2 regions of the Pelosinus sp. IPA-1 genome follow, and region 1 is predicted to be linked to the other one. Evidence: riboswitches for the same ligand, from Rfam matches in the RefSeq annotation. Region 1 holds a riboswitch; the other holds the start of a gene.

Region 1 (4,528 bases):
AGATAAGGTAAACATAGTGATGGGTAAGGTATAGATACTCGTCATGAGCAATAGGAGTATAGGGTCAAATACATTTAAAAGTTGTAAACTTTTGCGTTCCTTACGAAAAGGCCATAAAATTGCCACGCCATGAGTATTAAAATAATCAATGATACTGTGTGACAAACAACCAGCAAAGGCCCAGCCAAATAAGGAAAAAAGATTGGTTTCCGGCATAAAAACATAAAGACTTACGCTAATCATAGCTGCCCACATGCATAAACCAGGGATGGAATGAGAAAAAGAACGATGCTGTCTAAGGTAAGAAAAATTTCCTTTGACTTGAGCGATAATATCAAAATCAGGTGCTTGCGCGCCAATAACCGTCGCGAGATAAATAGGATCATGTAAGGATAAAGGATGTCCAGATAAACCAGCAACAGCCATGCCAATTAGTGCATGGGATAAGGAATCCATAATGATGCCTCCTACCTATTTAAATTTACATAACATTATAACATAAGTAAGAGGTATGTGTTTTATAGTAAGTTTTGCCTGTAAATAAAAAATAGTGGCCTCATTTTAAGAGGCCACCATTTTTTACGGAATCAGAAAGTATAACAATTTCTTGATTCCAAGTAAGAACGACTAAGGTTTCTGCCTGCGTCCAAGGACTTGGCACAAGCCTTAGTCTTTTCTTATATTTACAGACTTTGGGCTTTCGATCCTGTGATTTTTTTATCTAAAAATATTACATAATATAAATAGATAGCAAGCAGTACAGGAATACCAGTGTAAAGAACAATACGTTGTGATTCATCGAAATATAAACTGAAAATAACACCAATGTTTAATACCAAAGCAAGTGCAGGTACAAAAGGGTAGAACGGTGTGCGAAATTTGAGTTGTTCCAATTTACCACCTAGGCGAGCAAATTCTCTACGGAAGTTTATCTGGCACCAAGCAATAATAACCCAAATTAGACAACCTGTAAGCCCTGTACTAGACATAAGCCACAAATATACGGTATCGGCAGCATACTCACTGGTAAGTAAAGACATGCAAGCTAATACTAGAGTCAAATAAACACCATTGATAGGAACACCACGAGAGTTTAATTTGCCTAGAAAATTAGGGGCTAATCCTTCTTTGGACATAGACCAGAGGAGACGAGAGCAGGCATATAAAGCGGAATTACCTGCAGATAAGGCGGAGGTCATAACAACAAAACTCATAATATCTTTTGCTAAAGGGAATCCTAACATACCAAATACATGCGCAAAAGGACTTTCTAAGACACTGGCTTCTTGCCACGGAATAATACCTGCGAGTACAACCATGGCTAACACATAAAATATAATAATGCGGAAAGTAATCCCTTTAATAACGCGAGGGACATTTTTACTTGGGTCTTCGCATTCACCTGCAGCAATCCCTACAAGCTCAGCACCTTGGAAAGAGTATACTACAGCGATCATAGTTAAAAGTACTGCTTCAAAGCCATTTGGAAAAAGACCAGAGCCAGTGTTAAAATTGGAGAGCCCAACAATAGGGAGAGAATGACTCGAGAAACCAAACAACAGACCTGCACCAGCGACAATAAAAGCTAAAATTGCAGTTACTTTGATACCAGCAAACCAGAATTCTGCTTCACCATAGGCTTTTACCGAGATGATGTTTAATAAGGCTAACATCACAGCAAAGATTCCACACCACATCCAGATTGCCAGCTGTGGAAACCAATTATTCATAATAATGCCTGCAGCGGTAAAGTCAGCAGCAATACAAATTGCCCAATTTATCCAGTATAACCAGCCGGTGGTGAAACCAGCTCCAGGGGATATGAAACGAGAGGCATAGCTTTGAAACGAGCCAGAAACAGGCATGGCTGCCGTTAGTTCACCTAAGCATAAGAGAACCATATACATGATAAAACCGCCTGTTAGGTAGGCAAGAACAGCACCAAGAGGACCTGCTTGACTAAGAGTTTGGCCTGATCCTAGAAAGAGTCCAGTACCAATGGTACCACCGATAGAAATCATCATAAGGTGGCGTGATTTCATGTCACGCTTGAGGCCTACTTTTTCTGGACATAAGTCTTTCAGATTTACCGTAGGAATTGACATAATTTACCTCCTAATTTACAAAATAAAATGGTTGTGAGCTATCTCACAACCAAAAAATTTATACAAAGATAAATTACCGCTTGTGTGAGATAGCACTCCACCCAAAAGAAGCTTTTGGTGACAGTCTTGCATTTATTCAATACAAGCCCAACAAAAAAAGTAGGAATTTTTTTGTTTCGGCAACTATTCCTTTCTGTATAGCTCATTGCTTCCGGCTCACTATACTTACTCATAATACTTGCACCTCTATAATCACAACCTATTCAATTCTTTGCTTATTTTATTAAAACTAGGATTACTTGTCAATCAATAATTAAAATATATTTATTGAAATTTTTAAAAATATAGGATTATGCAAAGTGTCTGAAGAAATAAGATACGCAAGAATATTTTTGGAGGTTTCCAAGTGGAAAATGAGCATAGACGATTAGATGCGAAATTTGCGCAGTCTTTAGTAGATACTGTAGCTGTTGAATTAAATAAGAATGTAAATATACTTGATGAACATGGAGTAATTATTGCGTCTTTTAGTAGAGAACGCATTGGACAAATTCATGAAGCCGGGGCAAAGATGCTGCAGAATGGAGTTGTGAAGGAGTTTTATGTTAGTGAAGAAGATGAAATAGATATGCCTGGTACCCGCAATGGCTTTAATGTTCCTATTATGTTTGAGGAGCAATGTATTGGCTTAATTGGCGTAACTGGTGATCAGAAAACTGCTGAGCCTTATGCTAGGTTAGCTGCACGTTTCGTAGAAGCCAATCTTCAATCAAATGCTAGGCAGGAAAGGTTAGTAGGGGCATTAACAGAAAAAGAAGAACTTCAGTCCATATTTTTAAATAAAATAATTACAATACAAGAAGATGAGCGTAAAAGGATATCACGGGAGCTCCATGATGAAACAAGCCAGTCCTTAACGTCCATCATTGTTGGTCTACGTGTCCTCGCAGAGCAAGTGCAAAGTAGAGAGGAGCAAGAAAAGATACTAGAAATGCGTGACCTTGCGGTTACGACCTTAGAAGCGGTGCATCATATGGCAGTTGAATTACGCCCTGTATTATTAGATGACTTAGGGTTAGTGGCTGCGGCTAAAAAATATATAGAAAACTATACTAAGCAATATGGAATATCTATGTATGTTGATTTTAATAACTTATCAAGAGAACGATTTTCTCCTGAAGTAGAAATCACATTATATCGTATTTTACAGGAAGCATTAACGAATATAGTCAAACATGGAAAAGCAAAACAGGTTTGGGTATCCTTAAATAAGAAACAGGATAAACTTATTTTGTTGGTTGATGATGACGGTGTAGGTTTTGATACAGAAATCGTTAGAAATTCCCATAGTCATACTTGTTTGGGGATTTATGGAATGAGAGAACGTGTTGCTTTGGTGGAAGGAAAATTTATTATTAAATCAGCCTTAGGTCAAGGCACAAAAATTTTTGTGGAAATCCCATTAACGGGCAAAAATTGTGATAAAAGTATTGTTTAACACGCCAAAACTTGTATATTGAAGCAACTTGAAGTACAATAGAAAGTAATGGGTTTTGAGCGGGTATTTTCATTTATGAACATTTGGATGAAACCAATCTAAAACGGGAACGGTTGGTTTACGGAACGTCTATTGGTGAAAAAAACTTAAATGTACAAACTCAAATATTGGAGGTATTTTTCTTGGAAAAACAAAATAAATTAGCCATTATTCCACTTGGTGGGTTAGGCGAAATCGGCAAGAATATGACCGTAATTCGTTACGAAGATGATATTATCATTCTTGATTCTGGTTTAGCATTTCCAGAAGATGATATGTTAGGGATTGACTTAGTTATACCTGATATCTCCTATCTTCTTGAAAATCAGGATAAGATAAGGGCGGTTGTTATTACTCATGGCCACGAAGACCATATTGGTTCTTTATCTTATCTATTAAAGCAAATTGACGTACCCGTCTATGGTACGCGCCTTGCATTAGGGTTAGCCGAGTGCCGATTAAAAGAAAATGGCGTGGCAAACTACAAGCTGGTTCCAGTGAACCCAGGCGATCAAATATCATTTGGTACAATTCAAGTAGGGTTCATTCGCGTATGTCATTCCATCCCTGATGCCGTAGGAATGTATTTCAAGACTCCGGTTGGGACAATTGTCCATACGGGTGATTTTAAAATTGATTATACACCAGTTGATGGTAAAGCAATGGATATTCATAAATTCGCCGAATTAGGTGACGAAGGTGTACTCGTCTTGATGTCTGACAGCACGAATGCGGAACGACCGGGTTTTACGAAATCAGAAAGACAGGTCGGCATTGCTTTGGATGAAGCATTTTACAATGCGAAGGGGCGAATTCTTTTAGCTACCTTTGCATCCAACGTATTACGTGTACAGCAGGCGATTACCTCTGCTTGTAAATATGGCCG
Region 2 (4,528 bases), on a different contig from region 1:
AATGTCACCAATATCAATACGAGGTAAACTACGGTCAATAGCGAATTTGTCATTATTTTCGCACAGGGAACCTGTTACATCATATACATGATCTAGTGGAGCATTCTCTTTTCCCACGACCGTAATGTGATGATAGGAGCCATATAATGCTGGGCGCATTAAATTTGCCATGCAAGAATCAAGACCTACATAGTTTTTGTAAATCTCTTTTTTGTGCAGTACAGTAGATACGAGGTAACCATAAGGTCCTGTTATCATTCTGCCACACTCCATGGTAATTTTCAAAGGATGTAGTCCCTTCGCCACAATTTTTTCTTCATAAGCTTTACGCACCCCTTGGCTGACAACATCAAGATCAACAGCTTCTTGTTCTGGACGGTAAGGAATACCAATTCCGCCACCCAAATCTATCATTTCAATCCGAATCCCTAATTTTTCATACACTTCAATGACTAAATCAAACATCATATTTGCCGTTGCAACAAAGCTATCTGAATTTAGTTCATTAGAAATTACCATGGTATGCAGAGCAAAACGTTTTACCCCTTTACTTTGCACAATTTTGTAAGCTTCTAAAATTTGTTCTCTCGTTAAGCCATATTTTGCTTCCTCTGGATACCCAATAATATCATTTCCACCTTCCAATAAGGGACCTGGATTGTAGCGGAAGGAAAGGATGTCAGGTAAACCAACGTGCTTCTCCAAATATTCAATGTGGCTAATATCATCCAAATTAATAATAGCTCCCAGTTTTTTAGCTGCTTGATAATCTTCTACTGGCGTATCGTTGGAGGAAAAGACAATTTCTTCTCCCGTTATTCCAGCTTGTTCAGAAAGAATAAGTTCTGGCAGAGAACTGCAATCAGCCCCAACGCCTTCTTCTCTCAACACCCTTAAAATATGAGGATTTGGTGTTGCTTTTACAGCAAAATATTCTTTAAATCCTGGTGCCCAGGAAAAGGCTGCCAAGAGTTTGCGAACATTATTTCGAATGGCCTGCTCATCATAAATATGAAATGGTGTTGGATATTTTTCAATAATTTCTTCTAGTTCAATCTTCGTAAAGGGTAATGTTTTTTCTGCCATTTTTGTATAGACCTCCTGAAATTGTTTATTATTTGCTAAAGTTATCGAGTAAAACAAAAAGCAGTTTGCGGAAACCATCCCGCAAACCGCTATAAGAATCTAACGTATCTCATAATCAGTTATGCAGATAGCACTCCACCCAAAATTGGATGACAGTCTTGTATTTATTCAATACAAAACCAACAAAAGGGCCTTTGCCAAACCCTTCTACTTCGGCGGTTATTCCTTTTTGTATCTTTCATCGCTGGCTACTCTAGATACATATTCTTAATATACCGCGCCTCTATCTTTTAGCTATTCAACTGTCATTTTTCTAAGTATAGACTAATCTAGTTTGTCATGTCAACTCTAATCCTATATTTTTTTGTAAAAGTTTAGATAGCCTATCATCTGAAGCCTTACAGATACTATCTTGGTTTTACCAAGATAGCTGGATTCATATATTCTTCATATTGTGCTTCACTAACCCACCCTGTGGCTAAGGCAGATTCTTTTAATGTAATGCCTTCTTTTACTGCACTTTTAGCAATTTGAGCTGCCTTATCATAACCAATTAGAGGTACTAAGCCTGTAATAAGTATTAGGGATTGGTGCAAATAAAAATCAATAATCTCAGTATTCGCCTGTATACCTACCGCACAATTAACATTAAAAGAGTTCATCCCATCCGAAAGTAACCGAATGGACTGCAAGAAATTATAAACAATGACAGGCATAAATACATTTAATTGAAAATTTCCTTGGCTAGCAGCAAAAGAAATTGTGGTGTCATTACCAAATACTTGGGCAACAATCATTGTCAATGCCTCAGATTGGGTTGGATTGACTTTTGCAGGCATAATGGAGCTGCCTGGCTCATTCTCGGGTATTTTAATCTCTCCAATACCACATCGTGGACCACTTGCAAGCCAACGAACATCATTGGCAATCTTCATTAAATCAGCAGCTAATGCCTTCATCATACCATGAACGACGACTACCTCATCTTTACTTGTTAACGCGTGAAATTTATTAGGAGCTGTACGAAATTCCTTGCCTGTTAACTTGGTAATTTCTGCAGCAACGAGTTCGCCAAAGTTCATTGGGGAATTAATACCAGTCCCAACAGCCGTTCCTCCCATGGCCAAATCCCGCATAAAATTAATACCTATGGTCAGCATTTCTTCGTTCCGCTCTAGCATCCGCACCCAACCGCTTATTTCCTGTCCCATAGTCAGAGGTGTCGCGTCCATTAAATGAGTCCTGCCAATTTTTATAATTTCACTGTATTCTTTGGATTTCTGATCTAACGTTTCTTTTAAAGAGGCAATTGCAGGTAATAGTTTATCAATCACTAATGTTACGCCGGCAACATGAATCGCCGTAGGGAAAATATCATTAGAGCTTTGGGATTTATTCACATGATCATTGGGATGAACAATTAAAGGTTCTTTTTCTTCGGCTAGCAACTGAGTCGCTCTGTGTGCCAATACTTCATTTATATTCATATTAAACTGAGTGCCACTCCCCGTTTGCCACACGGCAAGAGGAAAATTACCATCTAGCTTTCCGGCTAACACCTCATCGCAAGCCTTAACTATGGCCTGAGAGCGTTTTGTATCAAGTACACCTAGCTTCTCATTTACTAAGGCAGCTGCCTTCTTTAATATGGCAAATACACCAACTAACTCATAGGGCATCTTTTCGATTCCAATACGAAAATTTTCAAAACTACGTTGCGTTTGGGCTCCCCATAATTTATCAGCTGGCACTTTTATTTCTCCCATTGAATCTTTCTCAATACGATATTCCATATAAAGCACTCCTTTATCAATTCATTACCTATAAGCTAAAAACGAAGAAGGTATCGTGAATTAGATCTTCTCTTAGTTTCTTCTTCATAATTAAAAACAATCCTGCAGTAATTTTAAATCTTCTCTAAAAATAAAAAGTGTTTACAACCTTATTGATTGCAAACACCTTTACCCTATATCTTTCTAAACCTCTTGCGGTAGGCTTTGGCCGTACAATCTTTCTTACCCGACGACTAATTCTCTAGAAAATCCGCTATGAATTAAATCCTCTTCTTTGTCACTTGCAGAAAGTGCCTGACCTAAACCCCCTAAGTTATCAAATATATAGTCCGGTTTAAAGACCGACTGCTCAACATCTGATATCTTGGATTCTCCACTGAGTACTAACACAGAGACCATACCCGCATTACATCCTGTAGCTATATCAGTATATAATCGATCACCAACCATTGCCATTTCTTCAAGAGGATAATTTTTTTTATTTAATAATGCTTCCACGATCTCCCTATTTGGTTTGCCGACAACCTGAGGCGAACAACCAGTTGATGCTTTTATCAAAGCAGCCATAGCACCACAATCTGGTATATAGCCTGTTTCTGTAGGACAATTAAAGTCTGGATGAGTCGCAATATAAGGGATATTATGCCGTATAAGATCGCATGCAATAACTAATTTTTCATATGTTAATGTAGTATCAAATCCTAATACTACATATTCAGGATTATCTGCTGTTATTATAAATCCATGCCTTCTAAACTCTTCTTCTAAAGCAGGCGTTCCAACTAAATATATATTTTTGCAATTTTTAGTATTTTTTAGATAAAGGGCTGTGGCTTCGCCAGATGTTAAAATATTACTTACACTGCAATCAATGCCTAACACCTTAAGTTTATTGGCATAGAAAGTTGCATCTCTAGAGGAGTTATTCGTCAGAAATAGAAAATCTCTACCCGTAGTACGCAAATAACTCAGAAATTCCAGCACACCTGGCAGTATTTTATTCCCTAAATATACAGTACCATCCATATCAAGTGCAAAACACTTTATCTCTTTTAATGATTTCACCTTTTCTTGTTTTGTTACTATCTTATTTTCATTGAACACAATACAAAGTCTCCTCTCTTTTCTCTCGACTTTTACATTAGGCTCATTTCAAAAATAACGCACCAGCCTTTCATTATATTTGCACACAATTTACATAAAAATTACACATATTTCATCACTATTATATGAACTTCATGTGTATATTGTGTATTTTCTTGTCGTTTTCATTATTGCATCTCTTCCATTCTTTGTCAATCATAAAAAAAGAAGAGCCCATATTAGGACTCTTCAAAACCTTAAATAATTTCAATATTATTCAATTCGGCAAACTCTCTATATACATCTGGAAATTTATTATCAACAATAAAGCCATTGAATTCTTCTAACTCTGCCATACTAGCTAATGAAACACAATCAAGTTTAGAAGAATCAGATAACATATACTTTTGTTCGGCGATATCTAGTAAAACTCTATTGTTAGCAATTTCTTCAAAGACAGGATGCATGACACCTTTTTTAAGATTTACAGCAGCTACACCGAGGAAGCATTTATCCACACTGAATTTTCTCAGAAATTCTTCACTATCGCCGCCACAAAAAACACC

Evidence for each region. Region 1 has a riboswitch for lysine ahead of QSJ81_RS17785 (amino acid permease). Riboswitches for the same ligand answer to the same signal wherever they lie in the genome.
Region 2: linked by a shared signal. The riboswitch ahead of QSJ81_RS01455 (diaminopimelate decarboxylase family protein) and the one ahead of QSJ81_RS17785 (amino acid permease) in region 1 are both predicted to bind lysine.

The regions. Positions count from the first base shown of each region.
Region 1 is NZ_BSVC01000007.1:152,622-157,149, forward strand. It holds gene QSJ81_RS17780 (metal-dependent hydrolase) at 1-456, opposite strand, end outside; gene QSJ81_RS17785 (amino acid permease) at 684-2,105, opposite strand; lysine riboswitch at 2,188-2,362, opposite strand; gene QSJ81_RS17790 (sugar diacid recognition domain-containing protein) at 2,512-3,603, shown strand; gene QSJ81_RS17795 (ribonuclease J) at 3,786-4,528, shown strand, end outside.
Region 2 is NZ_BSVC01000001.1:329,145-333,672, reverse strand. It holds gene QSJ81_RS01455 (diaminopimelate decarboxylase family protein) at 1-1,086, opposite strand, end outside; lysine riboswitch at 1,207-1,380, opposite strand; gene fumC (class II fumarate hydratase) at 1,494-2,879, opposite strand; gene QSJ81_RS01445 (HAD-IIA family hydrolase) at 3,102-3,983, opposite strand; gene QSJ81_RS01440 (DeoR/GlpR family DNA-binding transcription regulator) at 4,220-4,528, opposite strand, start outside.